Regions from separate parts of the Roseibium sp. RP-7 genome, predicted to be linked through region 1. Evidence: predicted binding sites of a transcription regulator. Region 1 holds the regulator's gene; each other region holds the start of a gene.
The links. Region 1 encodes LexA, which represses DNA repair genes until DNA is damaged. Its sites were predicted from a motif close to TGTTCNNNNTGTGTTCNG; they were not measured.
Positions count from the first base shown of each region.

Region 2: a site for LexA is predicted at 1,963-1,980, ahead of ACVDG9_RS11975 (single-stranded DNA-binding protein). Genes of this name have one in related genera too.
Region 3: a site for LexA is predicted at 3,121-3,138, ahead of ACVDG9_RS24625 (helicase-related protein). Genes of this name have one in related genera too.
Region 4: a site for LexA is predicted at 1,074-1,091, ahead of ACVDG9_RS17625 (ATP-dependent helicase). Genes of this name have one in related genera too.

Region 1 covers NZ_JBRKQA010000001.1:2,905,205-2,912,641, forward strand. Annotated here, with positions in the region: gene fumC (class II fumarate hydratase) at 1-216, opposite strand, end outside; gene ACVDG9_RS13095 (hormone-sensitive lipase) at 238-1,047, opposite strand; gene ACVDG9_RS13100 (acyl-CoA synthetase) at 1,201-2,781, shown strand; gene ACVDG9_RS13105 (hypothetical protein) at 2,874-3,677, shown strand; gene lexA (transcriptional repressor LexA) at 3,799-4,509, shown strand; gene ACVDG9_RS13115 (ComEC/Rec2 family competence protein) at 4,514-6,922, opposite strand; gene gltX (glutamate--tRNA ligase) at 7,054-7,437, shown strand, end outside.
Region 2 covers NZ_JBRKQA010000001.1:2,652,696-2,660,132, forward strand. Annotated here, with positions in the region: gene uvrA (excinuclease ABC subunit UvrA) at 1-1,654, opposite strand, end outside; gene ACVDG9_RS11975 (single-stranded DNA-binding protein) at 2,239-2,793, shown strand; gene ACVDG9_RS11980 (hypothetical protein) at 2,855-3,331, opposite strand; gene ACVDG9_RS11985 (L,D-transpeptidase family protein) at 3,863-5,752, shown strand; gene ACVDG9_RS11990 (zinc ABC transporter substrate-binding protein) at 5,833-6,978, opposite strand; gene ACVDG9_RS11995 (PaaX family transcriptional regulator C-terminal domain-containing protein) at 7,150-7,437, shown strand, end outside.
Region 3 covers NZ_JBRKQA010000003.1:385,294-392,730, forward strand. Annotated here, with positions in the region: gene pyc (pyruvate carboxylase) at 1-2,484, opposite strand, end outside; gene ACVDG9_RS24625 (helicase-related protein) at 3,284-6,406, shown strand; gene hslR (Hsp15 family ribosome-associated heat shock protein) at 6,406-6,807, shown strand; gene fdxA (ferredoxin FdxA) at 7,023-7,355, shown strand.
Region 4 covers NZ_JBRKQA010000002.1:629,645-637,081, reverse strand. Annotated here, with positions in the region: gene ligA (NAD-dependent DNA ligase LigA) at 1-132, shown strand, start outside; gene ACVDG9_RS17630 (GIY-YIG nuclease family protein) at 437-733, shown strand; gene ACVDG9_RS17625 (ATP-dependent helicase) at 1,124-3,562, shown strand; gene ACVDG9_RS17620 (tetratricopeptide repeat protein) at 3,698-4,264, opposite strand; gene ACVDG9_RS17615 (50S ribosomal protein L11 methyltransferase) at 4,404-5,294, shown strand; gene ACVDG9_RS17610 (hypothetical protein) at 5,523-5,726, opposite strand; gene ACVDG9_RS17605 (aminopeptidase P family protein) at 5,973-7,437, shown strand, end outside.

The sequences.
Region 1 (7,437 bases):
CTGGACGATCAACCGAGCAAGATCTGCATCCAGCAACCCCAGCTCTTCGTTTGCAAGGGCCGCTGCCTTCTTCAAAACGCCATAAGCGTGGACAAGCTCTATCGGCATCAGGTCGCTACCGATGGAAAAATACTTCAAGGAGCGCTGTGTCTGTGCCCCCCAGTATTTGTCCTCCGGCACGTCTATTTCGCCGATGCTGTCGCTTTCAGTACGCATATGCGCCTCCTCGTGAGTGGCTCAAGGGGCCAGCAAGGTTTCCGTCAGTTCACTATCGGGATCCTTCAAACCGTCTATGACATCGAAATGATGGCCGCCGGGATCCTCCTTGTAGGTGGCCATTGGCCAGGCATCCGCAAGGAGTTTCGATTGCCTTAGAAACTCCGGACGCTCCGCTCCACCGACCCAGGCGACAACCGGACAGTCAACGGCGGGCACCATCAATGCCGCACTTTCGGCCATGGCATCGTCTTCGTTCATCTGGAAGGACTTGTTCATCACCGTGTTTCTGAGCGGGCGAAGGTCGTGCAAACCGCTAATGGAAACAACACGCTCGATTCGATCCAGAACGTCTTTCGGCAACCGGCTGTCTTCGCAAATCATGCGTGTGACCAGATGCCCACCGGCGGAATGCCCGGCAAGACGGATCGGGCCACCAACGCGAGCAGCCGCCTTCGTAATCGCGACAGAGATTTGCCGCGTGATATCTGCGATCCGCGCATCAGGAGCCAGCTCATACGACGGCATGCATACCGTCCAGCCTCTTGCCAGGCAGCCGCTAGAAAAATGCGACCAGGAACTTTTATCGAATCTCAGCCAGTAGCCACCGTGCACGAACACGACGAGCCCCTTGGACTTCCTCTGCGGCCGAAACACATCGAACCGCTGACGATCCCCTTCCCCGTAAACGACATCCAGATCCTTTTCGACCCAGCTTTTCCGGAAGGTTTCCGCTTCCTGTGCCCAGCGCACGATGAAATCGTCAGCGCCTGGAATATAGGCAGCATTTGAATAGGCATCGTCCCAATCAATAATCGTCATCTCACTCATTCGAAATCCTCAGGCAAACGTCGAAACCGATCGGCGGCATACTTGCACGATTTACCTAGAAAGCGGAACGGTCTGAATGCCAATCTCAACTTGTCAAACGGACTGCCATCAACCTAACGTCTGAAAAAACCAGTAGTCGGGAGGCAAACTTAGATGGTGGAGCGCTGTTCCAATCGCGTGGCCAATCTTGCGCATTTTCTGTCCAGGAACGCTGCCCGGTGGCCCTCAAGGCCTGCGGTTGTCGAGGATGGGGTCACCTTGAGCTGGTCAGAAATCGATTCGCGCGTCTCCGCACTTGCCAAGAGTCTCCAATCGGAATTCGGCGTTTCCAAGGGCGACAGCTTGCTGGTCCAGGCCCAGAACTCGCATCAGATGATCGAGATCATGTTGGCCGCATTTCGTCTGGGAGCCATCTGGGTTCCCTGCAATTTCAGACAGGCTCCGGGCGAAACGGCCTATGCTGCGGTAAAAGCGAAGGCGAAGGTTTTCCTGTGTGACGCTGATTTTGGTACTCAGGCCGATGCAGTGCGAAACGCCCAAGATCAGCTGACAGGATGCATTACAATTGGAGCCAGCGACTTTGGCACAAGCTATGAGGATCTCCTTTCCCGTTACCGGGGACAGGTCCTGCAGAACGAGGCAGTGGACTATAACGATCCCTGTTGGCTGTTCTTCACCTCAGGCTCAACCGGCCGCCCGAAGGCGGTTGTCCTTAGTCACGGGCAGATCGGATTCGTTTGCGTCAACTACATGGCAGACCTGTTGCCCGGGACGACGGAGCGCGATGCGTCGCTGGTCATAGCCCCATTGTCACACGGCGCAGGGTTGCAACTGATTGCCCAGCTATCAGTTGGTTCCACACATGTTCTCCTGCCCGGAGGCGGCTTCAATCCCTCGACTGCATTCGAGTTGATCGAGAAACACAAGGTCAGCAATCTCTTCACTGTTCCCACAATCGTCAAACGCCTGGTGGAAGACCCTTCTGTTGATCAGTACGATCACTCGAGCCTTCGTCACGTCATTTATGCGGGGGCTCCCATGTACAGGGAGGACCAGAAGCTGGCACTCCAGAAATTGGGGCACGTTCTGGTTCAATATTACGGACTTGGCGAGGTCACCGGAAACATCACCGTGCTACGGCCACAGGATCATTTTCTGGAGGATGGACCTGAGACACGCAGCGGCACCTGCGGTACGGAGCGCACAGGTATAGAGGTTTCGATCCAGGACGAGGATGGCAATCACCTGCCCCCCAATGAAACGGGTGAAGTCTGCGTCATCGGTTCGGCAGTCTGTGCTGGCTATCTGGAAGACGAAGACGCCAACCAGAAGTCTTTCCGGAACGGCTGGTTCCGCACCGGAGACATCGGTCACATGGATGAACAGCGCTACCTCTTCCTGACAGGCCGAGCGTCGGACATGTACATTTCTGGTGGCTCCAACGTCTACCCGAAGGAAGTCGAGGAAGTGCTGCTTACACATCCGGATATTTCCGAGGTCGCAATTCTCGGCATTCCGGACAGGCAATGGGGCGAAGTCGGCCTAGCCGTTTGTGTGGCAGCCCCGGACAAGTCACCCGACCCTCAGGACCTCAGCGACTATCTGAACGGCAAGATCGCCCGCTACAAGATGCCTGCACGTTATCTCTTCATTCCTGCAATGCCGACAAGCGCCTATGGCAAGATCACCAAGAAACTGGTGCGGGAGCATTTGACCGAGAAAGGCCTGTTGTGAGACGGCCCGCCCCCAGGTCTCTGTCCGACATTCGTCATCCCGGCCCTTCTGCCATCAATCGGCTCCCCCATGCCAGATGTCTGGCGAAACCATTGGAAATCTCCCTGGCAGAGCAAACTCCCTTGCTGGAGGCGCTGGGCCGCTTCGCCACGCACCAAGGACTGAGCTCCGCCGTTCTCGATCTTTCCGGGCTCACGCTCGAAGCGTTCGACTTCGTAATGCCTGCCTGTGCAATCGATGACCGACATGCAGCCTGGTACAGCGACACGCACTCTTCGAAAGGCGCAACGCTGGAGTCCGCAGTTGCCATTCTCGGGATACGAGATGGTGAATGGTTCGCTCATGTACACGCTTATTGGCACGAGGAAGAAGCCGAGCACCTTGGCCACTTACTGCCGCATACGCTGAAGGTTGCGCATCAGGGGGCTATCAAAGGGTACGGCCTGCAAGGCGCAGCCTTCGTGGCATCGCTGGATCCGGAAACCGAATTCACGCTGTTTCGTGTGCAACAGGATGACGAACAGTCACGGACAACCGACTACAATGCGCTTATCACCACACTCGCTCCGTTTGCCGACCTGACGGACAGCATCCAAGAACTCGCAAAAGAGCTGAAAGCACCCTCCTACGAAGTCTATGGACTGGGCAGTCTGGCCGGAGCAGCGTTCCGCGATGCCCAGCCGATGACAGGTCTGATCTCCGAGATACTCCTGTCTGCAAACGCTGGCGCGAAACCGAAGCAAGAGCTTTGTATCCCAATCCGCGCCGTTGATCTCGAAGGTGGACTGCATCGGGGCATTCTCACCGCTGGTGGCGCGCCGACTTTGATCACCTGTGAACTGCTGATCATGACCGGATCGAAGGACGACCTGAATCCGATATCGGAGACGGATTGAATACGGCAACTTGTTCGAAGCCAAGAACAGTAAGAGAACATTTACCCTTGCAGAACACAATGAGAACAGGTACCATGTTCTTGATTTGTACCAGATGTTTTCTCGGTCAGGGGACGCCTACATGCTGACGCGCAAGCAGTACGAACTGCTCATGTTCATTCACGAAAGACTGAAAGAAACCGGTGTGCCGCCGTCTTTCGACGAAATGAAGGATGCGCTCGACCTGCGCTCCAAGTCCGGCATTCACCGCCTGATCACTGCGCTTGAAGAACGTGGCTTCATCCGGCGCCTGCCAAACCGGGCCAGAGCCATGGAGGTTGTTCGTCTTCCGGACTCCATCGCACCCGGCCTGGGCGCTCCACGGCCAAGAGGCAGCTTCTCACCTGAAGTCATTGAAGGCTCACTCGGCAAACCGGAGCCGGAAAAAGCTGCACCGGTGCCGGTGTCCAGTGTTACGGAAATTCCCGTCATGGGCCGCATTGCAGCCGGCGTGCCCATCGAGGCCATTCAAACACACAGCCATTCCATCACAGTGCCGCAGGACCTGCTTGGTCGCGGGGAACACTACGCGCTGGAGGTTCGTGGTGATTCCATGATTGAGGCGGGCATTCTGGACGGTGATACCGTTCTTATCCGCCGGACCGACAGCGCCGACAGTGGCGACATCGTGGTTGCACTTGTGGACGATGAAGAAGCCACCTTGAAGAGGCTGCGCAAGAAAGGCGCTTCCATCGCTCTTGAAGCAGCCAACCCGGCTTATGAAACCAGGATCTTCGGTCCCGGCCGCGTTCGTGTTCAGGGCCGCCTCGTTGCCCTGTTTCGTCAGTATTGACCAGTCACTCCTCTGCGCGCGCTTCGGCCACTGAGGCGCGCTCGGCTAGACGCAGGCTATCTCTTGTTACCGTACCCTGGTGATGCCAGGGGCGCGGTGGATCAGGGATGGCATACTTCAGTTTCTTGATTTTCAGATTTTCGTTTGGCGGATGGCCCGGTGCACTGGCACCGCTCGTAGCATTTGCGGCCTCGCTGAAATCACCGGGCGATAGCCAGATGGAGACGGCACCACGTTCGGTGCGCGTACCGCGATCCAGGACGAGGGCTGCACCGCAGCTCTCCGGAGCGACAAGATCGGTCACGACCAAATCGGCATATCGGCAATCCAGCTGAAACGCTTCAAATGTCTTTGGCTGCGCGATTGCAAGAAACGATTGCCTGCTATCCAGCCGTTCTGCGTCCTCTGAATTGACGTAGGCCCTGATGACACAACCGTCGTCATCGCAATTTCTTTGAGGCGATTTCATCTTGCGCGACAAGATCGCATCATTCCTCACTCCTTCCGACTGCAGCCAGAGATCACTTGCAAACGATCTCCCCCTTGCTGCGTAACGCAAAGTTCCCGTTTCATCGCGGGCAGCTATTCGAGAGCCGCTTGCAGCAATCTGGATATCCGGAGGCCGGCTGGTGAGAACAAGCAATATTCCTGCGACGAGAGGCACTCCTGCGAGCACACGCTTTCTGCCAGGCACCAACAATCCGGCAAATAATGATGATAGCAATAGCAATGCAGCAGCCCCGTCGAGCCTTCCGGAAGTTCCGCCGCCGGCATCAAGGGCTGCGGTAAAGGAAGCAACCTTCAACAGAAGTGAAACTCCGAAAGACATGACAGCCAGAGGGAGAGCTGCAAGGCCGAAGGGCATCAGAACGAATGCAAGTACTCCCATCGGCATCACAACAAGTGAAAACACCGGCATTCCCAGCAAGTTGCCTACAAGGCCATAGGGCGCAATGCGGCTGAAGTGATGAGCTCCTATAATGCCGGTCGCCAGCCCCGCGACCAATGCGGTGACGAACAACCCTGCAACCCACTTGCCGAGGTAAAGACAAGTCGCCATGCCCCATCCGGACACTCTTTCACCAGATGACAGGGAACGATCTCGCTGCCGCCACAGATCATAAACGGCAACGAGGCAGATTACGGCAGCGAAGGACATCTGGAAGCCGGGAAAAAACAACCGCTCAGGAGCAATCAGCAAGAGTACGAGGCCAGCCAACGCTACGCTTCGCAGGGTCAGGCCGCGTCGCCCCACCAGAATTCCGACAAAGACAATCGCGATCATCAGGAACGAGCGCTGCGTCGCAACCGCACCACCGGACAGAAGCAGATAAATAACAGCAGCACCAAGGGCTGAAAGCGCAGCCCATTTGTGCACCGGCCACCTGAGCGTCAGGACCGGCACCAACGAAAAGAGCAGCAAGACCGCGCCATAGGCGCCGCCGGCAAAGAGCGCCATATGCAGCCCGGAAATTGCAAGAATGTGCGCCAGTCCGGCGGCCCGTAAAATCTCTTCCTGTTCTTCGGTTATACCGCTGCGGTCTCCAACCAGAAGAGCAACGATCAGTGCGGTTTCCGGCCGTTCCGAAAGATTGCTCCTGATACGCTCCGCGAGGTCTATTCGAAACTTGGCAACGGCAACGGCGGGGCGAAATTCATTTCCAGCCTCCTCAGCCTCGATGACCTCGGGGGACCCGAAACTGAAACCCGTCGCACCTATCTGCTGAAAGAAGGCCCGGAAGGAATAATCGTATCCTCCTGGAAAGACGGGACCTGCAGGGGGAAACAGCCGCGCACTGACGCTCACGGTGCGCCCCACTTCAACGTCGCTTCCTGCCGGAACGCGCAAGCGCACCTTAACGGGGAACTCGCCTTCCTCGACAGGACGCCCATTGACCGAGGAAACGGCCAGTACGATCCGGTGACCGGCCGCCCCGCTGTCCATCTCTTCTATGTAGCCAGCAAGATCCGCGTTCATCTGTTCGGCAAGGCGCGGCGCCGAAACATATGCCGTGCGAAGACTGGAGGCTGCCAGTCCGGCAAAGAATGCCAGGAAGAGAACGACGGAAACCGCCACCGTGCCGCGCCGCTTCACACGCCAGAGAACCGCGCTTACCAGCGCGACCAGAAATCCCAACAGAACCCAGGAAGGTTCTTCGGGCAACGAAACGTAAACTCCAATTCCCGCGGCAAACGCGAAGGCACACCACAACAGCCCTTGCGAATCCCAAAGACGATCTGCTGACGCATTGTGAGCGGAATAAGTGTGGCCACCACCCGCTAGCCTTGAACGTCGTTTCTCACGCACTTCAGGCTTGAGCACGGCAGGTGATAAATCCTCGTGCTCAACATCAAGGGTTGCCGTTTGCGACCGGCCGGCAGAAATATCGAGCGGACCGGACCGTGACGTCACTTCAGCTCCTCGTTTTGGTCCAAGAAATGGCCGGAGCCCCTATTTAGCCTCGCCAAAGCCTGTGCTAAGACCGCGCCACCAATCCGGCGCGCTCCGCGCCGTCATACTGACAGAGACTTTCATAAAGCACCATGGCACAGAACATCGTCACGCGCTTCGCGCCGTCCCCGACCGGGTTCCTGCATATCGGCGGCGCTCGCACCGCGCTCTTCAACTGGCTCTTCGCGCGTCATCACGGCGGCAAGATGCTGCTGCGGATCGAAGATACGGATCGGGCTCGCTCCACGCAGGAAGCGGTGGACGCATTGATTGACGGCCTGTCCTGGCTTGGGCTCGACTGGGACGGAGACCCGATTTCCCAGTTCTCCCGTGTTGAGCGCCACAAGGAAGTGGTCGAGGAAATGCTGGCCAACGGCACGGCCTATCGCTGCTACAGCACCCCGGAAGAGCTTGACGCCATGCGCGAGAAAGCCCGCGCCGAGGGCAAGCCACCCCGCTATGACGGGACATGGCGC
Region 2 (7,437 bases), 250 kb from region 1:
GACGGGCGTTGTCGCGCTGATGAAGGCCGATGGACGGCTCATCCAGTACATAGAGAACTCCTGTCAGCCCCGAGCCGATCTGCGAGGCGAGGCGGATACGCTGGCTTTCGCCGCCTGACAGTGTTCCGGAAGACCGGGACAAGGTGAGATATTCAAGGCCAACGTCATTCAGGAACTTCAGCCGCTCGCGAATTTCCTTCAGGATGCGGCCTGCGATTTCGCTCTGTTTGTCGTTCAGTTGCTCCGGCAGGGCTTCAAACCAGAGGCTTGCATCGCGAATGGAATGTTCGGTGATCTGACCGATATGCCTGCCGGCGATCTTGACGGCAAGCGCTTCCGGCTTCAGACGGAACCCGCTGCAAGCCGGGCAGGCATGATCGGATTGAAACCTTGCCAGTTCCTCGCGAACCCAGGTGGATTCCGTCTCGCGCCAGCGCCGCTCGATATTGCCGATTACACCTTCAAAGGTCTTCTCTGTCCGGTAGCTGCGGACGCCGTCATCATAGACGAATTCAATCTTCGCATTGCCGGTTCCATGAAGGATTGCCTCGCGCACTTCCGAAGGAAGATCCTTCCAGGGCGTTGCCATGGACACCTTGAAATGACTGCAGAGTGCTTCCAGCGTCTGGGCATAATAAGGTGATGTCGACCCTGTCTTCGCCCACGGCAGGACAGCTCCTTCGCGCAGGGAAAGCGAGTGGTCAGGAACAACCAGGTCTTCCTCGAAGGCGAGTGTTGTTCCAAGGCCGTCACAAGTGGGGCAGGCGCCGAAGGGATTGTTGAACGAGAACAGACGCGGCTCGATTTCCGGAATGGTGAAGCCGGATACCGGGCAGGCAAATTTTTCGGAAAAGATCAGCCGTTCCGGGTTGCCGTTCTCGTCGGTCTTGTCGGCAAATTCGGCAATTGCAATGCCATCGGCAAGTTTCAGCGCCGTTTCCAGTGAATCGGCAAGCCGACCGGAGATATCGTCACGCACGACGATACGGTCTACGACGACGTCGATATCGTGCTTGAATTTCTTGTCGAGGGCAGGGGCCTCGGAAATCTCATGGAAGGTTCCGTCGATCTTGACGCGCTGGAAACCCTTCTTCATCAGCTCGGCAAGTTCCTTGCGATACTCGCCCTTGCGGCCGCGAACCATCGGCGCGAGCAGGTAGAGGCGGGCACCTTCTTCCAGTTCCAGAATGCGATCGACCATCTGGCTGACGGTCTGGCTTTCGATCGGCAGACCGGTGGCGGGGGAATAGGGAACGCCGACACGCGCAAACAAAAGGCGCATGTAATCGTAGATTTCCGTAACCGTCCCGACCGTGGAGCGCGGATTGCGGGACGTGGTCTTCTGTTCGATGGAGATTGCCGGCGACAGTCCGTCGATCTGGTCGACGTCCGGTTTCTGCATCATTTCCAGGAACTGACGCGCGTAGGCGGACAGGCTTTCCACGTACCGCCGCTGTCCTTCTGCATATATGGTGTCGAAGGCGAGTGACGACTTGCCTGAGCCAGACAGGCCGGTCATGACAATCAACTTGTCGCGGGGCAGGTCCAGATCGACGCCCTTGAGGTTATGCTCTCGTGCGCCACGGATGCTGATGACCCGTGTTGGGTCCGCCTTCCAGGCTTCTTCCGACTGCGATCCCTTGGCTGTCTTCATTGTCGTTCTTTCTGACCGCATGCGTCGCCCAAAGCCGATTGTTGCTCTCGCATACGCTAAGATGGTCCATTGCCGATGATGTCTGTTTGCCCCGATATAGCAGTTTCGGGCGGAGCTTCCAGTGAGGCATTTTCATTATCGTGCTGGAGGCACTTGTCGATGCGATGCCTGATTGAATCGCTTTTACAGAAATGGTAAGAACAAAACAAGTACATTAACGATTGCCGCGTCAGGAGCCGAGCAGAAATAGGTGACCGAAACCTCGCAGTTCGTGAGATAATGTCCTGACAGAAAAATCGGGGCTTGATTGGAACAAAAGTGGAGCAAATTGTAACTTGGCGCAATCAAGGATTGTGTCTGTCGACTTTGCTCGAATTTTAGGCGGATGAACCAGGCGGCAGTTTGTGAGTTGCCTTGTGGAAAATGAGTGAAGCCTGGCGAAAATAGCGGCGAAGCTGTTGGCGTGCCGTTAGGGTTCTGGTTTCTAGCAGCAAAGCTTGCAACGTTGACCGTTTATCGACACGTGCCGGAGAAGCACACGAACATCGTCGGCGGGGTCAACGAAAAACAAACAGGAGTTCAGTATGGCGGGCAGCGTCAACAAAGTAATTTTGGTCGGCAATCTGGGAGCAGACCCGGAAATCCGCCGTACGCAGGATGGCCGCCCGATCGCCAATCTCCGGATTGCGACGTCGGAATCCTGGCGCGACCGCAACACCGGTGAGCGTCGTGAAAAGACGGAGTGGCACCGCGTCGTGATCTTCAACGACGGTCTTTGCAAAGTTGCGGAGCAATATCTGCGCAAGGGATCAAAGGTTTATCTCGAAGGCCAGCTTCAGACCCGCAAATGGCAGGATCAGTCCGGTCAGGACCGGTACTCCACCGAGATCGTGCTGCAGGGCTTCAACTCCAACCTGACCATGCTTGACGGCCGCGGCGAAGGTGGCGGTGCATCCGGCGGTCTTCCCGATTACGGCAATGACTCACAAGGCGGCGGCGGAGGTGGCTTCGGCGGCGGCGGCTCCGGTTCCGGCGGGAATTTTGGTGGTGGCTATGGCGGCGGTTCCAGCGGCGGTGGCGGTTACGGCGGTCCGTCCGGTGGCGGTGGCGGCCCCATGGACGACGAAATTCCGTTCTGATCTTTTTCTGCCCTACCGGGTGCGGTCCCATGCTTTGGGGCCGCGCACCAGGGTATGTTGATCAACCGCCGACGTTCGGGTCGTAAGGCGTGTTCGGGTCATCAATGCCGTCGTAATATTCCTGCGCACTGCCGAGACCGCAGTGATAGACGGCTTCTTCTGCGCGTGTGTCGCCACCCGTAATCGGGGCGCCGTTGTGATGCGCGAATTCATGAATGATGGTGGCCAGCACCATCCACCTGCCCATTTTAAAGGCCCGGTCACCAACCGCGATTTCCCCGGAAGGAACGTGGATTTCCCCATGTAGCGGTGAAATGGTCGGTCCGTAATTCACCCAAATCGAGCTGTCGTTGATCATGTCCGACAAGCTTCGCCCCTTGGGTAGCGTCCGGAAATAGGCATTACATCCCGGGTTGTTCTTGACCATCTTGAAAAGCTTGTTTCTGGCCCATTTCAGCTTTGAATACTGGGAAGAGTTGAAACTTGTGTATTTCCAGATCGGTGACGAATGGTCACCAACATTGAATTGAAACGGCATTTGGCTCTCCGGTAATGTCTCACGTACTCGTGAAGCCGTAGATACCCCTTTGACGAAGAAGGGGGCGTGATGCCAATCACGCCAGGTAGTTTTTCCAAACAGCTGCAGTTCTGCCGTTTCTGGCACCGTGATGGTGGGCAGCTGTACTGTCAGCAACGAGGCAAAATCGTCACAGTCGGCTGATTTCAAACCTGTGTAGGACGGCGCCCCTTAACCATCTGATGAACCCTGTTATAGTATCAAACGGTTTACGGGCGCAGTTTCCGGGAATCGGGTCGCGGGGCCCGGTTGCACGGTAACTGCGTTGCCATATCACGCTCGGATGTAGAACATCCTCGGCGGATATGCCGAACAGCCTTCGATCCTTGCAGGGAAGCAATAAAACCCTGGTGACTTGGGCAAGGCGTCAGGTTCGAAAAGATTTAAAATAAGCGGGTTTAGACAATGCGAGCGAATGCAATGGCACTGAGCGAATGTACCAGGAAAAAACCGAAACGTTCCGTCCTGGGGACGTCCCTCAGGGCTGGCTTGATGGCGACGGTGCTTTTTTCCGGTTTTAACCTGGTCTCGGTAGAACCTGCTTCCGCGCAGGGGTTGTTCCAGCGTCTGTTCAATCCGGAAGCGCATCGCCGACAGCAGGAGCGTGAGCGCCAACAGGATCTTAGCAAGAAGGTCGTTACCGCAAAGGTCTCTGCGCCGCGCTACCTCAATTACACGGCCGACAGCTGGAAGAAGGTTTCGCTGGCTGAGCTGTCGGAGATCAAGTCCGCCGAGGTGAAGCCTGATGTCCAGCCCGTTGAAACGACGGATGCCCCGAGCACCGAAAGCGATAGCCTGCCACAGGCTCCGGTCGTTCTGACCGCATTCGACACGGCGCGTCCGGCATTGAAAGACATGTCGCTCACCGTCCTTCCGGAAGTGGGTTCTGCAGTCATTTCATTCTATCGTGAGCATCCCGATTTCGTCTGGGTGAAAGACGGTAAGCCGACAGAAAAGGCAATCGCGGTCCGTAGCAGTCTCGCTGATACAGGCAAATTTGCGCTGAACCCGGAAGACTATGTCGTCGATCTTCCCGTAACTGAAGGTCTTGAAGGTGAGGCACTCGATGCCGCCACGATGCGGTTCGAGATGGAGATGAGTGCAGCCGTTCTGACATATGTTCTGGATTCCAGGCGCGGACGTGTCGATCCGAACCGGATTTCCGAATACCACGATCTTCCGAGGCATGAAGTCGATCTCGTTGCAGCCCTGGAAGGCTTCAAGGCAGCGGCCAATGCCGAAACAGCAGTTGCCAAAGCGCAACCTCAGAGTGAACATTTCCGCAAGCTGACCGAAGAGTTGGCCCGCCTGCGTGCAGAAGATGAAGACGCCGACCAGATCGTCATCGCGCCCGGTACGTTCCTGAAGGCTGGCAAATCCAGCCCTGAAATGAAGAACATCGTCGCCGCGATCGCCAAGAACGGCTCGGAGGAACTCAAGTCGGCTCATGAAGAGACGCTGACTGCCTATGATGGCGCTGAACTTTATTCTCCGGAACTCGTTGAGCTGGTGAAGGCTTTCCAGAAGGAAGCCAAGCTCACGCCGGATGGTATCATCGGCAAGAACACCATCAACGCGATGGTCGGCGAAACCAACGCGGCGAAGATCGCCAAGGTCGAACTGGCCATGGAGCGCAGCCGCTGGCTTCCCGAAGAGCTCGGCGAACGCAAGGTTTTCATCAACCAGGCTGCCTTCACCGCGACCTATACCGCGCCTGACGAAGCTCCATTGAGCATGCGGGTGGTTGTCGGCAAGAAGTCCAATCAGACCAACTTCTTCTACGACAAGATCGAAATCGTTGAATACAATCCGTATTGGGGCGTGCCGTATTCGATCATTGTCAATGAAATGCTGCCGAAACTGGCTAACGACCCAAGTTATCTCGACCGCGCCGGTTATGAAGTAACGACACCAGGCGGCCGGCAGGTTTCGTCTTCCGCGGTCGACTGGTACGCGGTTGCTTCAAAACAGCAATCGGTCAACGTCCGCCAGTATCCGGGCAGCTCGAACGCGCTTGGCGAAGTCAAGATCCTGTTCCCGAACAGGCATCACATCTACATGCACGATACGCCGTCAAAGAACCTCTTCAACAAGGATATGCGAGCATACAGCCATGGCTGCATCCGTCTGCAGGATCCCAAGGCCATGGCCGCTGCGGTTCTCGGTAAATCCAAGGATTACGTGAGCTCGCGTATTTCGGGCGGTCAGAACCAGCAAGAACAGGTGACCGGTGATATTCCGGTTTATGTGTCCTATTTCACGGCATGGCCTGAGCTGGACGGGACGGTTGCCTTCTATACCGACGTCTACGACAGGGACATGCATCTGTTGAAGGCCATCGAGAAAACCGAAGCAGAGCGGGAAAAAGTCAGAACGTCCTGATCTAGGATAGCAGAACAACAAAAGCCGCCGAAGGGGTGACCTCCGGCGGCTTTTTTGTTTGCCCTCTCCAAGAGGCAATATCAGGAGGCGCCGCCGAGGCATTCCTTCAGAGAGCTTGAGAGCCCCTTCAGAAGTTGCGGATAAAGGTCCGGTCCATTTTCAAGATCGGTGCCCAGCGGGTCAAGCGTACCTGACTTAGCGCTGCTGCCTTCCAGAACAACCGAAACCAGCTTTGCGTCAAATTGCGGTTCCTGAAAAACGCAGCTTACGCCGAGGTCCCTGATCTTGCCCTGGATTTCCTGAATTCGGTCTGCACTCGCCAGCGCTTCCGGAGAAACGGTAACCGATCCACTGGCCTCGATTTCATAGTGATGTTCGAAATGATGATAGGCATCGTGGAAGACGATGAACTTTTTGTCTGCAAACGGAGCCAGTTCAGCGGAAATGTCCTGATCGAGTGACGCGATCCGCTTGGAAAAAGCCGCTGCATTCTTCTTATAGGTTTCGGCGTTGGCTGGATCCTGTTTCGCCAGGGTATCTGCCATGATTTTTGCGATCTCGATGCCGTTTTCCGGGTTCAGCCAGATATGCGGATCGACAGCCCCGTGTGCCGCGTGCTGATGCTCTGCGTCGTGGTCGTGACCCGAGTGGTCATGGGCTTCGGCGTGGCTGTCGTCGTCATCATGTTCGTGGCCGGCATGTTCATGTTCGCCCTCTTCGTGATCATGTTCGCCGCCAGCGTGGTCGTGGTCATCTTCTTCTGCATGATCATGCGCATGCTCTTCGCCACTGTGCCCATCGTCATGATCGTGATCATGGGCGTCGAAGCTGGCACCTTCGCGAATGTCGAGTTGATGAATTGCAGACGCATCGATCAGTTCGACCGTTACAGCATTCTTGGCCATGGTTTCGATCGGCTTCTTGAGCGAGGGAGCCAGTTCTGGCCCAACCCAGAACACCACATCGGCTCCCTGAAGTAGAAACGCCTGCGACGGTTTCAGCGCGTAGCCATGAGGAGAGGAGGCGCCGTCGACAAGGACATAGGGCGTCCCGACACCTTCCATAACGGCCGATGCGATGGAATGGATCGGTTTGATGGACGTGACGACACTGGGGGCGTCGGCGTGCGCATTCACTGTCAGGGTCACAAGTGCTGCTGCGGCGGGAGCCGTCAGATAAAGTGACCTGCAGGCGCTGTTCTTGATGGCGGAGAAGGTGAGGGGCATAGGTAGGCCTTCAGGATGATGTAATTTTATAACGTGTAATTTTATAACGTTCAAAAATTGGGTTTTCAAGTCCGCTTTCGCCGGAATGTTGTCGAGAGCATCCGTGAACATCTTGGTTTGCAGCCGCCGTACAGATAAGCTTTAGAAAAATGCTGACGGATCAGAAGCTTCATGCACACCGGAACCGAAATACTTGCTGACAGTTTCCTGCGGCCCTTTCCGCCCAAGGCTGCGCAGCTGATCGTGACCATCTACGGAGACATCGTTGAACCGCGTGGCGGTGTGCTTTGGATGGGAGACCTGATCAGCCTTTGTGCCGGCTTCAGCGTTAATGAATCGCTTGTCAGGACAGCGGTGTCTCGCCTGGTTTCAAAAGGTCAGTTGAAAGGTGAGCGGGAAGGCAGGCGAAGCTTTTATGCCCTGACACCGGATGCCCGGGAGGAATATCACCTGGCGGCA
Region 3 (7,437 bases), on a different contig from region 1:
GTAGACTTCCGATGCCCCGAAGCGCAGGTCGCTTTCGAAGGCACGATATTGGGTCCGCACCGCTTCCCAGTAGAACGAGATCTGGCGGATCGTCTTGGCATCGAGGCCGGTATCACGGTCGGAACCGCGCAGGGCTTCCACGATGGAGCCAAGGCACGGCTGGGAGGTCAGGCCGGACAGCGCGTCCATGGCTGCATCCACCGCGTCGGCGCCCGCTTCGACCGCTGCCAGAACAGTGGCCGCGGCGATGCCGGACGTATCGTGCGTGTGGAAATGGATCGGCAAGCCGACTTCCTGTTTCAGCGTCCGGATCAGGACCTTGGCTGCTTCCGGCTTCAACAGGCCGGCCATGTCCTTGAGACCCAGGATGTGTGCGCCGGCTGCTTCCAGTTCCCTGGCAAGGCCGACATAGTATTTCAGGTCGTATTTCGGCCGCGCACTGTCCAGCATGTCGCCGGTATAGCAGAGCACGCCTTCGCACAGCTTGCCTGCTTCCTGGACCGCGTCCATGGACACACGCATGTTCTCCACCCAGTTGAGGCAGTCGAACACGCGGAAGAGGTCAATGCCGTTTTCAGCGGCTTCCGCCACGAAATACTTGACCACATTGTCCGGATAGTTGGTGTAACCGACACCGTTGGAGCCGCGCAGCAGCATCTGCAACAGGATATTCGGCGCCTTTTCGCGGATCTTGTGCAGGCGTTCCCACGGGCTTTCGGTCAGGAAGCGCATGGCAACGTCGAAGGTCGCGCCACCCCAGCATTCCAGCGAGAACAGGCTCGGCAGACCGGCTGCATAGGCATCCGCGATGTTGACGATATCGTGGGTCCGCATGCGGGTTGCCAGCAACGACTGGTGCGCATCGCGCATGGTCGTGTCGGTCACCAGCGTCCGCTTCTGGTCCTTCATCCAGTCGGCAAAACCCTTCGGACCCAATTCGTCCAGCAACTGGCGTGTGCCGGAGGGCTTGGCATCGCCGAAGTTCGGGATGACGGGCGCGGCCACATCCTTCGGCGGACGGGCACGGCTCTTGGTTTCCGGATGACCGTTCACCGAAACGTCGGCGATATAGGTCAGGAGCTTGGTTGCGCGGTCCTGACGCTTGGTCTGCTCGAACAGGGCCGGCGTCTCGTCGATGAAACGGGTCGTGTAGTTGTTGGCCTTGAAGTCGGCGTGGCTGATGATGTTCTCCAGGAACACCAGGTTTGTCGCCACACCGCGGATACGGAATTCGCGCAGGGCGCGGTCCATGCGCTTGCGGGCGTCTTCCGCCGTCGGGGCCCACGCCGTGACCTTTTCAAGAAGCGGATCGTAGAAACGGGTGATCACCGCACCGGAATAAGCCGTGCCGCCGTCCAGACGGATGCCGAAGCCCGTCGCTCCGCGATAGGCGGTGATGCGCCCGTAATCCGGAATGAAGTTCTGCTCCGGATCTTCCGTCGTGATGCGGCACTGCAGGGCGTGGCCGTTGAGACGGATTTTGTCCTGGGAGGGAACGCCGCTTTCCGGCGTGCCGATCTTCTCGCCTTCGCAGATCTTGATCTGTGCCTGGACGATGTCGATACCGGTGACCTCTTCCGTCACCGTGTGTTCCACCTGAACGCGCGGGTTCACTTCAATGAAGTAGATGGCACCGGTGTCGGCATCCATCAGGAACTCGACCGTGCCGGCGCCGCGGTAATTCACCGCCCGGCCGATCTTCAGACCATATTCACAGAGTTCGGCCCGCTTTTCGGCCGAAAGATACGGCGCCGGAGCGCGCTCGACCACCTTCTGGTGGCGGCGCTGGATGGAACAGTCGCGCTCGAACAGATGAACCACGTTCTCGCCGTCACCCAGGATCTGAACTTCGACGTGGCGCGCCCGCTGGACCAGTTTCTCCAGATAGATCTCGTCCTTGCCGAATGCCGCCATGGCTTCGCGCTTGGCCGCCAGAACTTCCTTGGCCAGGGTTGCTTCGTCCGGAATGACGCGCATGCCGCGGCCACCACCGCCCCAGGAGGCCTTCAGCATGACCGGGTAGCCGATCTCGGCGGCCTGGCGCTTGATTTCGTCCATGTCGTCCGGCAGCGGGTCCGTTGCCGGCATCACCGGCACACCCGCCTCGATGGCCAGATTGCGCGCGGCCACCTTGTTGCCCAGGCGGCGCATGGTTTCGGACTTCGGTCCAATGAAGGTGATGCCGGCTTGTTCGCAGGCATCCACGAATTCCGGGCTTTCGGACAGAAGGCCGTAACCGGGGTGAATGGCGTCTGCACCGGAGAGTTTGGCAACGCGGATAATCTCGTCGATGGAGAGGTACGCCTCGATCGGCCCGAGCCCCTTGCCGACCTGATACGCTTCGTCGGACTTGAACCGGTGCAATGCCAGTTTGTCCTGCTCGGCATAGATCGCAACGGTCTTCATGCCCAGCTCGTTGGCGGCACGGAACACCCGGATCGCGATTTCAGATCGGTTAGCAACGAGAATTTTTGTTATCGCCAAACGCCTTCTCCCCCTAATTTTACGCAAAACGAAAAGCCAGTTTCGGCAAGATTTCTACTTTGGTCGGAGGCGCTTGAAAAGGGGCAGAAGCTATGTCCTTTTTTTAACTTGGAAAATAATTTTGCGTCTGCGCCCGTAACTGTAGGAAAACGAACACTAATTCGATTGAACCCCAGATCCTCCCGGACTTTTTGAAAAAGGTGCAGCGCAGCAATTTTCAGATCGGGACAGGCGCCGAAACCGCAAAAACCGGCTTGCGTGGCTGCTGACCATTTCGGGACACTTTCCTGTCGGCAAGACAAAATCATCCTCCGGACGGCCCAACTGCGTAGACACCGCTCTACCGGAAACCCACTAGATCTTGTGAGAACAAATCCGCAACCTTCATGAATCAGCGATTCGTCCAAGATTCGTTCACCCTGTGTCCCCGGGTAAACGGCATTCTCCCTCCGGCGATGATACGCGTTTATGGAAAATTAATCATTGACAGAGATTCGGAGCAAATCAGCCACAACCGCGTAAAACGACTCAACCTCTTGACCAGATTCAGGATTTTGTGGCTCCACCCACCTCGCAAACCACATGTCGTAGGGAACAAATCCTGAATCGTCCGGAGTCGCCGATTCGGTTTCGGTTTGTTCCAGAGTCGTTCTCCACAACATATTTCAACCGTCAAAAACCTGACCGGCTGGCCAAAAGAATAAGGACATGCCCGCCCCGGCTGTGCTAGACACGCGACACCAGATATAGGCGCCATCCGTTTGCGCCGATCCGAAGAAAGCCGATCACAAGCCTCCCCATGCCCCGTCCCCAGACCCTGCCGCTGCCGCCGTCTGCCCGGTCCCGCACTGTGACGGCCGTGCTCGGACCGACCAATACCGGCAAGACCCACCTCGCCATTGAACGCATGCTGGCCCAGCCTTCAGGGCTGATAGGGCTGCCGCTGCGCCTGCTCGCGCGTGAAGTCTATAACCGCGTTGCCGACCGCGCGGGTCCGGAAGCGGTGGCGCTGGTCACCGGCGAAGAAAAGATCGTCCCGACGAACCCGCGGTTCTGGGTCTCGACGGTTGAGGCCATGCCGCTGGACCTGAAGACGGAATTCGTCGCCATCGACGAAGTGCAGCTGGCGGGCAACCTCGATCGCGGTCATGTCTTCACCGACCGCATCCTGAATGTTCGCGGTCAATCCGAAACGCTCCTGCTGGGTGCGGCGACCGCACGCCCGCTGCTGGAAAAACTGCTGCCGGGCATCAATGTGGTCACGCGGCCGCGCATGTCCGTGCTGGAATATGCGGGCTCCAAGAAGGTCTCGCGCCTGCCGGCCCGTTCGGCCATCGTCGCCTTCTCGTCAGACGAAGTTTATTCCATTGCAGAGCTCATCCGTCGCCAGCGCGGCGGGGCTGCCGTGGTGCTTGGCTCGCTGAGCCCGCGCACGCGCAACGCCCAGGTGGAACTGTTCCAGAACGGCGATGTCGATCACCTGGTCGCGACCGACGCCATCGGCATGGGGCTGAACCTCGATGTCCATCACATCGCCTTTGCAGGTAACCGCAAATATGACGGCTACCAGTACCGCCAGCTGACCGCCTCGGAGATGGGTCAGATCGCCGGACGGGCTGGCCGCCACACCAAGGATGGTACCTTTGGCGTGACCGGACGGGTCGATCCGTTGGACGACGACCTGGTCGAACAGATCGAAAGCCACCACTTCGACAGCCTGAAAGTGCTGCAATGGCGCAACAGTGCGCTGGATTTTTCGTCGGCAAACGCCTTGCGCTCAAGCCTCGACATGGTGCCGCGCGAAGAGGGTCTCGCGAGGGCACCCATTGGCGACGACATCACCGCTCTTGAACATTTATTGCGCGATCCCGCAATATCCGGCATGGCAAAGGGCGGAAATGCGGTCGAATTGTTATGGGACGTGTGTCAGGTCCCCGACTATCGTAAGATCGCCCCGGCGAACCACGCAGAGTTGCTCAACACCATTTACACCCACCTGATGCAGGACAATGCGATTGCCGATGACTGGTTCTCGCGTCAATTGGCCTTCGCAGACCGGACAGATGGTGATATCGACACTCTCGCAAACCGGATTGCACATATCCGGACCTGGACCTATGTCGCCAACCGTCCCGACTGGCTGGCCGATCCGGCCCACTGGCAGGGCGAGACGCGCGACATAGAAGACAAACTATCTGACGCCCTTCACGAGCGGCTGACGCAGCGGTTCGTGGATCGGCGTACAAGTGTATTGATGCGACGTTTGAGAGAGAACGCAATGCTGGAAGCGGAAATTACATCGAGCGGCGATGTGCTCGTGGAAGGTCAGCACATCGGGAATCTGCTTGGCTTCCGGTTTGCCCCTGACGCGGCAGCTGAAGGACCGGACGGCAAGACCGTGCGTGCCGCAGCCCAAAAGGCCCTGACCACCGAAATCGAATCCCGTGCGGATAAGCTCGGCAAGTCCGAGAACTCCGATTTCGTGCTGACGTCCGAAGCCGTGATCCGCTGGCGCGGGGAACCCGTGGCCAAGCTCGTCTCCGGAGAAGAGGTACTGACGCCCGTCGTGCTGCTGCTGGCCGATGAACATCTGACCGGCCCGGCACGCGACAATGTACAAGCGCGGCTTGATCTGTGGGTCAAGGCACAGATCGATACGCTGCTGAAACCGCTTGTCGACCTGAAGGCCGGCGAAGGCCTGGAAGGTCTTGCCCGCGGCATCGCGTTCCGCATCGTTGAAGGCCTCGGGATTCTGGAACGCCAGGAAGCTGCCGACGAGATCCGCCAGCTCGACCAGGACATGCGCGCCAGCCTGCGCAAGCACGGCATCCGCTTTGGTGCCTACACCGTGTTCGTGCCCGCCCTGCTGAAGCCTACGCCGAGCCAGCTGCTGGCACAGCTCTGGGCCTTGAAGCACGGCTCGCTGGACATGAACGGCATGGCCGAGCTGCCACAGCTGTCTGCATCCGGCCGCACGTCCATCCCGGTTGATGAAACCATCGACAAGGCGCTTTACAAGGTTGTCGGTTTCCGCGTCTGTGGCCCGCGTGCCGTTCGCGTCGACATTCTGGAACGCCTGGCTGACCTGATCCGTCCGCTGATCGCCTGGAAGCCGCTTGATGCGGAAGTCAGCCCGCCGGAAGGTGCGGTCGCAACCGGAGGCGGCTTCACCGTTACCGTTGCCATGACATCGCTGCTCGGCTGTGCCGGCGAGGACTTCTCCGCCGTGCTGAAATCCCTCGGCTACCGGTCCGAGACCAAGGAAGTGCAGCGCCCTGTAGCAGCCAAACCGGCAACGGAAGCACCGGCAGAGGCGCCGGTGGCGGAAACTGCTGCGACCGAAGCGGACACTCCCGCCGAAGCAACCGCAACGGAAGCACCGGCTACGGAAGAGACGGCCGAAGCCGTGACCGCCGAAGCCGCTTCTGAACCGGTCACTGCAGAAGCTGAAGCGGTGTCCGAACCGGCGGAAGCCCCCGCCGAAGCTGCTGCATCTGCCGAAGGCGCAGCCGCTGAAACCGCCGCTGTGGAAGCAACGCCGGATGCACAGACAGAAGGCGAAACCGCTGCTGCTGAGGCCACTGCGGGTGAAACCGAACTGGAAACAGTGACCATCGAGATCTGGCGTCCGGGCCGGCACGACCGCCGTCCACGCGGCCGTCAGGACCAGCGCCGAGGCGGCGACAACCGCCGGGGCCAGGGTCAAGGTCAGGGTGCCAAAGGTGGTCAGGGCGAGAAGCGTCACGGCAAGGGCGGACCGAAAGGCGAAGGCCGCGGCCGTGGTGGGCATGGCGGCCAGAAGGGCTTTGACGGTGGCAACCGCCGCGACAAGGCCCCAAGGGACAAGCCGATCGATCCGAACTCGCCCTTCGCGGCCCTGATGGCCTTGAAGGCGAATATGGACAGCAAGGACAAGAAGTAATTCCTGCGCCTGAAAACAATGCTGCCGCCGGCAGCCTGCGCATCGACAAGTGGCTCTGGTACGCCAGGGTCACCAAATCCCGCTCTCTTGCCCAGAAGCTGGCGACATCCGGTCATGTCCGGGTGAACAAGGACAAGATCGATTCAGCCAGCAAGACTGTCCGAACCGGCGACGTTCTGACGATCGGCCTGGATCGCCGTATCCTCGTCCTCAAGATCCTTGCCCTGGGCACCAGGCGCGGTCCCTATGAAGAGGCCCGCAAGCTTTACGAGGATCTGTCGCCGCCGCCCCCGCCGAAGGATGCCCCGCCGCCACCTGCGCCTGCACAGCGCGAGGCTGGTGCCGGTCGCCCGACCAAGCGCGAGCGGCGGAAAATCGACGCGTTCCGCGGCGGCGATTGACGCTGTTTCCTGACAAAGCCCGGAAAACAGAAAAACTTTCTCTTTCAGGCCCGGACTGCGTCATCCAGAGCGCTTGCGCCCGTTTGACAAAAACGATACCCAACATCTGCACCAGACGTTATACGTGCGCCTTCTTTGCGAGAGCGGCACGAAACTGACCGCCAGGGCCTTGCGCAAATCGGCTGCAGGCTGCCCGGCGCCGAATGAGGATAGCGATGACCTACGTCGTCACGGACAATTGCATCAAATGCAAATACACCGACTGTGTTGAAGTCTGCCCGGTGGACTGTTTCTACGAGGGTGAGAATTTCCTCGTCATCAATCCGGACGAATGTATCGACTGCGGCGTCTGCGAGCCGGAATGCCCGGCGGAGGCGATTTTGCCTGACACGGAGCCCGGCCTCGAGAAATGGATCGAGGTCAACGCCGAATACTCTGAGAAGTGGCCGAACATCACTGAGAAAAAAGAACCGTTGCCGGACGCTGAAGAGTTTGACGGCAAGGAAAACAAGTTCGAAAAGTATTTTTCGCCGAATCCTGCGTCCTGATTCGCGAAAACTGCTTGTGCGGCAGACTGCCGCAAGACAAACAAGAACTGCTTAAAACGGCGATTCTTCCATCTTTTTCAGG
Region 4 (7,437 bases), on a different contig from region 1:
GCCGGGTCCGTGTCGAAAAAGACCGACCTGGTGGTGGCCGGACCTGGAGCTGGTTCAAAGCTGAAAAAGGCCCAGGAGCTGGAGATCGAGGTTATCTCCGAGGATGACTGGTTCGATCTGGTGGGGGCCTGAGCGGGTATTCCCTTCGTGTTTTGTCATCCGGGTTTTTTTGACGAAAGGCCCGAGGCAGAGGCATTTTGCTCCACCGGTGCCTGCGTTTACTGGATCCCCGCCTGCGCGGGGATGACAAGATAGGCTTCAAGATATGCCTTTGCTTCTTGTCATCCCGGTTTGACGCGTAGCGGCAAGACCGGGATCCAGTACCCCCTGTGCTCGCTGGAACCACAAACCTCCGGGTTTCCCGAAACCGGTATCGGCTGCGTCATATCAGCAGGACTAACGTTTATCCGGGAAAAATTTCAACGAAGGCTCCACGTTGCACCTCGATCAGCAATACTATGTCTACATTCTTGCAAGCGGACTGGGCGGCACGCTCTATGTCGGGGTGACGAATGACCTGTTGGGCAGGGTTTCGCAGCACCGTGAAGGCCTCGGAAGCCAGTTTACCGCGAAATATGGCGTGCATCGCTTGGTGTATTACGAAGTCCACGAGGAAATCGAGTGGGCGATCAAGCGGGAAAAACAGCTCAAACGCTGGAATCGTGCCTGGAAGATCCGTTTGATCGAAGAACGGAACCCAAACTGGGACGACCTGTTTGCTAAACTGGCTTGACACTTTTACGTTGGTTCGATCGTTTTCTGGGCATTGCCAGTTCTCCCGCCGCTTGGTCAAGCAACAGGCTCCCTTGTTTACTGGATCCCCGCCTGCGCGGGGATGACAAGAGAGAGGCTTCAGGGCATGGCTTTGCTTCTTGTCATCCCGGTTTGACGCGTAGCGGCAAGACCGGGATCCAGTAACCCCTGTGCTGGCTGGAACCGCAAACCTCTGGGGTTCCTGAAATCTGTCGCGGCTTTGTCAAAGGAGGCGGCCTCACGCAGTTGCCGGTTCAAATAAGAAAAGCCCGCTTCTTGTCCCCACCAAATCGGTCATTCCTGCCTCGCCAGCGCCGGTATGTTGCTATATTGTTCTCAAAACAAGCGCTTGAAACCGGACCAGTAAACCATGACCGACCCGGACGGGTACGACGATTCCTTTGACGATCCATTCCAGCCTATCGGCACGCGGGCGGAGTCCGCGCCTGCTCCCGTGCGGCCGCAAGGAGGGATCGCGGCCAGGGCGATGGCGGCACGGCGGGCACCGGACTATCTGACGGGGCTGAACCCGGAGCAGCGGCTGGCGGTGGAAACGACCGAAGGGCCGGTTCTGGTGTTGGCTGGTGCCGGTACGGGCAAGACCCGCGTGCTGACAACACGCATCGCCCATATCCTGGCAACCGGCTTGGCGCGGCCGTCCGAAATTCTGGCTGTCACGTTCACCAACAAGGCATCGCGCGAGATGAAGGAACGCATTGCCGGTTTTGTCGGCGGCAATGTGGAAGGCATGGCGTGGCTCGGCACGTTCCATTCCATCTGTGTGAAGATCCTGCGCAAGCATGCCGAACTTGTCGGCTTGAAATCGTCCTTCTCGATTCTCGATACCGACGACCAGATCCGCCTTATCAAGCAGATCATCCAGGCCGAGGGGCTGGACGACAAGCGCTGGACGGCCAAGGCCTTTGCCGGGATGCTGGATGGTTGGAAAAACCGGGCTCTTGGGCCGAAGGACATCCCGGAAGGCGAGGCGCGGGCGTTTGCCAACGGCAAGGGCCGAAAGCTTTACGAGGAATATCAGGAGCGCCTGTCGATCCTGAACGCGGCCGATTTCGGTGACCTGCTTTTGCATGTCATCACGCTGTTCAAGACCCAGCCGGATGTCCTCAAGGAATATCAGCGCCGCTTCCGCTATATGCTGGTGGACGAATATCAGGACACCAACATCGCGCAGTACCTGTGGCTGCGGCTGCTGGCCCAGGGCAACCCGAATGTCTGCTGTGTCGGTGATGATGACCAGTCGATCTACGGCTGGCGCGGCGCGGAAGTCGATAACATCCTGCGCTTCGAACATGACTTCAAGGGCGCCGTCGTCATTCGCCTGGAGCGCAATTACCGCTCGACCAGTCATATCCTGGCTGCCGCATCCCATCTGATTGCCTTCAACGAAGGCCGGCTCGGCAAGACCCTGTTCACCGATTTCGAGGAACCCGACCACGACCTGGTGTCGGTGGCCTCCGTCTGGGACAGCGAAGAAGAAGCGCGCACCATCGGCGACGAGATCGAGACGCTTCAGTCGCGAGGTCATTCGCTCAATGAAATGGCGGTTTTGGTGCGGGCATCCTTCCAGATGCGCGAGTTCGAAGACCGGTTTGTGACGCTGGGGCTTAATTACAGGGTCATCGGCGGTCCGCGATTTTATGAGCGCATGGAAATCCGCGACGCCATGGCGTATTTCCGCTGTGTCGCGCAGCCCGCGGACGATCTGGCGTTTGAGCGCATCGTCAACACGCCGAAGCGCGGTCTTGGCGATGCGACGCTGAAACTGGTCCATGGCGTTGCCCGGGCAGAGCGTATTCCACTGATGCAGGCGGCAAGCCAGCTTATCGATACCGAAGAACTGAAGCCAAAGCCACGCAACGCGCTGAAGTCCGTGCTCGACAACTTCGAGCGCTGGAGGCGCCAGCTCGACCAGATGAAACACACCGAACTGGCGGAAATCATCCTCGATGAGAGCGGTTACACCGAGATGTGGCGGCAGGACCGCTCGGCGGAAGCGCCCGGACGGCTCGACAACCTGAAGGAACTGATCCGGTCGATGGACGAATTTGAATCCATGGCCGGTTTCCTGGAGCATATTTCCCTCGTCATGGACCGGGACAGCGCGGATGCGACTGACGCCGTATCCATCATGACGCTGCACTCGGCCAAGGGGCTGGAATTCGACACGGTTTTCCTGCCCGGCTGGGAAGAGGGGCTGTTTCCCCACCAACGCGCGCTGGATGAATCCGGTCGCGCCGGTCTGGAGGAAGAGCGCCGGCTGGCCTATGTCGGCATCACCCGGGCGAAGAAACGCGCAAAGCTCTATTTCGCGTCCAACCGGCGCATTCACGGCCTCTGGCAGTCCACCGTTCCCTCACGGTTTCTGGACGAGCTGCCGCCGGACCATGTCGAGATTGCCGAAGCTTCGTCCAGCTATGGCGGCTATGGCGGTGGCGGTTACGGACCGTCCCGGTTCGACAGTCATGATCCCTTCGACAAGGGCAGCTACTCCACGCCGGGCTGGCAACGTGCGCAGCGTGCCAAGCAGTCCTCCAGCGGATTTTCCGATGGCGGCGGCCGTGGGTATCAGTCCGCGCGGCAAAAGCGTCAGGGGCCGTTGACCATCGAAGGAGAGCTGGTGGCGAAATCCGTCAGTGACACGCCATCGCAATTCTCTCTGGGCGAGCGCGTGTTCCACATCAAGTTCGGCTATGGCGCCATCAAGTCGATCGAGGGAAACAAGCTGACCATCGACTTTGAAAAGGCAGGGGTGAAGAAGGTCATCGACAGTTTCGTCGAACGGCACTGACCGGCTGGTTGCAAGAACTTGTACGGAGAACTGCTTCTGACGGCTACGCTCCAATAGAACCGGGAATTTGGTCTCGCACCTGATGTATCCTTGGGTTGGCCCCAAAGCCTGAGACACTTTGCGCCTGGGGCCGTTCTAGAGATCGACACCTTGCGGTTTGATCAGCATGTCGCGTTCCTTCAGGTAGGGATGTATACCGACGGCCTCACGCAGCACTTCCTGGCCCATTTGCACCCTGCCGAGCGTCATGAAGATGATTGCCTTGCCGGACAAGGCACCAAAGTGCCGTGGTTCCAGGCTAAGGGCGCGTTCGATATCTTCGAGGCTGGCTTCGTAATTACCCTGCAGGAAGAGGATGAAGGCACGCTGGTTCCAGCCTTCCGAGTAATCCGGTGCCTCTTCCACGACCGTGTCGAGCAGATCCTTCGCACCCTGAAAGTCATAGGATCCTCGTTTACGCATGGCCTCGTCCACCTTCTGCCGGATCTCCGGCGTGGGGGCGGCATCCAGCCAGGTGTGCCAGATGCTATCTTCGATCTTGCTGGCCGCCTCTTCATTCGGAGCGTTCTTCAAGGCTTCAAACAGTTGATCCTGCTCGGACGTTGCCCAGGCGGGGAGGATGAGAAGCTGGAGGCAAAGAAGGGCAGCAACCAGACATCCGGTCACTTGCAGCCAGTTTAGGTGCGAACGGGGGCAAGTCATGGGTGTTTCCTCGCATTTCCAAATGAAATGGGGCACAGACCCGGTTTGCCCAGTCCCGGGACCGTTTCAAGCTGGCATCGCTGGCCGCTTCCCGCTATACCGCACGCCTTGACCCCAATAACCACAGGCGCGAGCGGCGATGAAAACCATCCGGGTGCGGATCACGGCTGAAGAACTGGAAGCCAAGCGGATCTCCGAGATTCTTGAACGGGCGTTTGAGGACGACGGCAATCCGGTGACCATCTACGAAGCAACGCCGGACGGACGCCTGTGGGCGGCTGAAATTCTGCTGTTCGACATGGAGCCGGAAGAGGCGGCTGCGACGGTGCGCGACCGTGTCGGTGCCGATGCATTTGCCGCGCCGCTGGAAGCAGAAGAACTGCCGGATATCAATTGGGTCGAGAAGAGCCTGGAAGGGCTGAAGCCGGTAAAGGCCGGTCGTTTCGTTGTTCACGGCAGCCACGATAGAGACAAGGTTCCAGGTGGGGCCATCGGCATCGAGATCGAAGCAGCGCTTGCCTTCGGAACCGGTCACCATGGCACGACCGCGGGTTGCCTGGAGGAAATCGACAGGCTTTTGTCCATGCGCGCGTATGACAGCATTCTCGATCTTGGAACGGGAACAGGCGTGCTGGCAATCGCCGCTGCGCTTCAATCCCGCCAGTTGGTTCTTGCAACCGATATCGACCCTGTTGCGACGAAAACGGCGCTGGAAAACGCCCGGCTCAACGGTGCGGGGCATCTTGTTCGTGGGTTTACCGCCAATGGAATTGAAGACCGCCGCTTCCGTCTCTTTGGTCCGTTCGACCTGGTGATCGCCAACATCCTGGCGCGGCCGCTTATGAAGATGGCGAAGTCCATCGGTGAACGCATGACGCCGACCGCAACCCTCGTGCTGTCCGGCCTCAGGGTGGAAGACGGTCCCCGGATCCTGTTCGCCTACGGTTGTCAGGGGTTCATTCTGGACAGGCGCGGCGAAAAGGACGGCTGGTTGACGCTTACACTTGTGCGGGGACGTAAACAGGCCTGACTGCTCCCGCCAGCTGCCAGGAAACAGCGATGATCATGTCCTCGCCTGCAAGGTGCTTGTCGTCGCCAGACTCCGCAGGATGAGGGATGAGGGATGAGGGAAGGCGAGAGCCGTTTCTTATATTCCGGTGCCCGGAAATCTTGACTGCAGATACAAAAAGACCCGCCGAAATTTTCGGCGGGTCTTTTCTTGTGCACAGTGGTTTTTACTTAAACCGTCCTGAGCCCCTTAGAACGCGCTGGTAGAGGTGCCTTCGCGCTCGAGCTGGGCGCGGTCGTAGCCGTGGGAGGCCAGGGTCGCGTCGTCCAGTGACAGCAGGTAGCCGTTGACATAGCGGCGTGCCTGGATGGAGCGGGCTTCAATCATGCGGTCGAAAGCGCGGCGCATGAAGCTGCCGCCGGCGCGGGTCGAGGTGGTTGTTTTCATGGTCATCGTGATCAATCCCATTTGAAGGTTAAGAGCTTCCCTAGGGAGAACGTCTTTTTCTTGTGTGACCTCTATATGCGCTTTTGCCGGGACCTCAGGTAGGCCTTGAAACGCATGCCAGCCTTGCGCTCTTCGCATATGCGAAAGATTTTGCTGCGGTGCGAAATGTGGGGAAGATTATGCTGCTGAACCAATTCAAGCGGAATAATTATCCAGCTTGATCGGATGGGGCCGCGAAATTATCTTGCGGCCATGTTCCAGACCTTTGACGATCTCAGTGATCCTTCCTGTGGTGCGCCGCATGCGGCGCTTCTCAGAGCCGAACTCTCCCGCCGCGGTCTCGACGGCTTTCTCGTGCCGCGCGCCGATGCGCATCAGGGCGAATATGTTCCGCCGCATGATTGCCGCCTGCAGTGGCTGACAGGCTTTACGGGATCTGCCGGCATGGCGGGGGTTCTGGGGGAGGAAGCCGCGATTTTCGTTGATGGCCGATACACCATTCAGGTGCGTGACCAGGTCGACATGGCGGTCTTTCCGGCGCGCCATCTTGTCAATGAGCCCGTGACTGACTGGCTGGCCGAACGACTGCAGCCGGGGCAGAAACTGGGCATCGATGCCATGCTGCACACGGTGCGAGAGGTTCGCCGTCTCGAGGAGATTTGTGAGTCGGCCGGCGCCACTTTGGTCAAGCTGAACGACAACCCGGTTGACAGTGTCTGGAAGGACCGTCCGGAGCCGCCGCTTGGTCAGGTTTTTCTCTATCCGGTTGAGCTTGCCGGACGCGGTGCGAAGGACAAGATTGCCGAAATCCAGTCGTCCCTCGCAGACAAGAAGGCGGATGCCTGCGTGCTGACTCAGCCCGACTCGATTGCCTGGCTGTTCAATATCCGTGGGTCTGACGTCACCCATACGCCGTTGCCGCTTTCCTTCGCCACGGTTCCGGCAGAAGGCAAGCCGTCCCTGTTCATTGATGGCCGCAAGTTGTCCAATTCCGTTCGCGATGCACTCGCCGATCTGACGGACCTCAGTGAACCGGCTGATTTCAAGCCGGGGCTGGGGGGGCTCGGCAAGGCTGGTGCCAGGGTGATGATTGATCCGGGCCTGGCGGGGATCGGCATCGCCGACGCCATCACCAAGGCAGGTGGAACCTTGCTGGAAGCGCAAGACCCGATCCTGCTGCCGAAGGCGATCAAGAACGAGACGGAACTGAAAGGCGCGCGCACCGCGCATGTCCGCGATGCAGCTGCTTTCGTCAATTTTCTGTGCTGGTTTGACGAAGTTGCCCCCAAGGGCGATCTCGATGAGATCGCCGCTGCGGAAAAGCTTGAACAGTTCCGCCAGGAAACCGGCGTTCTGAAGGATATTTCCTTCGATACGATTTCCGGTGCGGGCCCGAACGGGGCGATTTGCCATTACAGGGTCAGCCGGTCCAGCAATCTCAAGATCCCGGTCGGCAAACCGTTCCTGATCGATTCGGGTGCCCAGTACGAAGACGGTACCACCGACATCACCCGCACACTTGCGGTCGGGGAAGTCGGCACGGAGATGAAGAAGCACTACACGCTGGTGCTGAAGGGACATATTGCGATCTCGACGGCAAAGTTCCCGGAAGGCACCACTGGTGCGCAGCTCGATACGCTTGCCCGGATCGATCTGTGGAAGGCCGGTCTTGATTTCGACCATGGCACCGGTCACGGCGTCGGAGCCTACCTCAGCG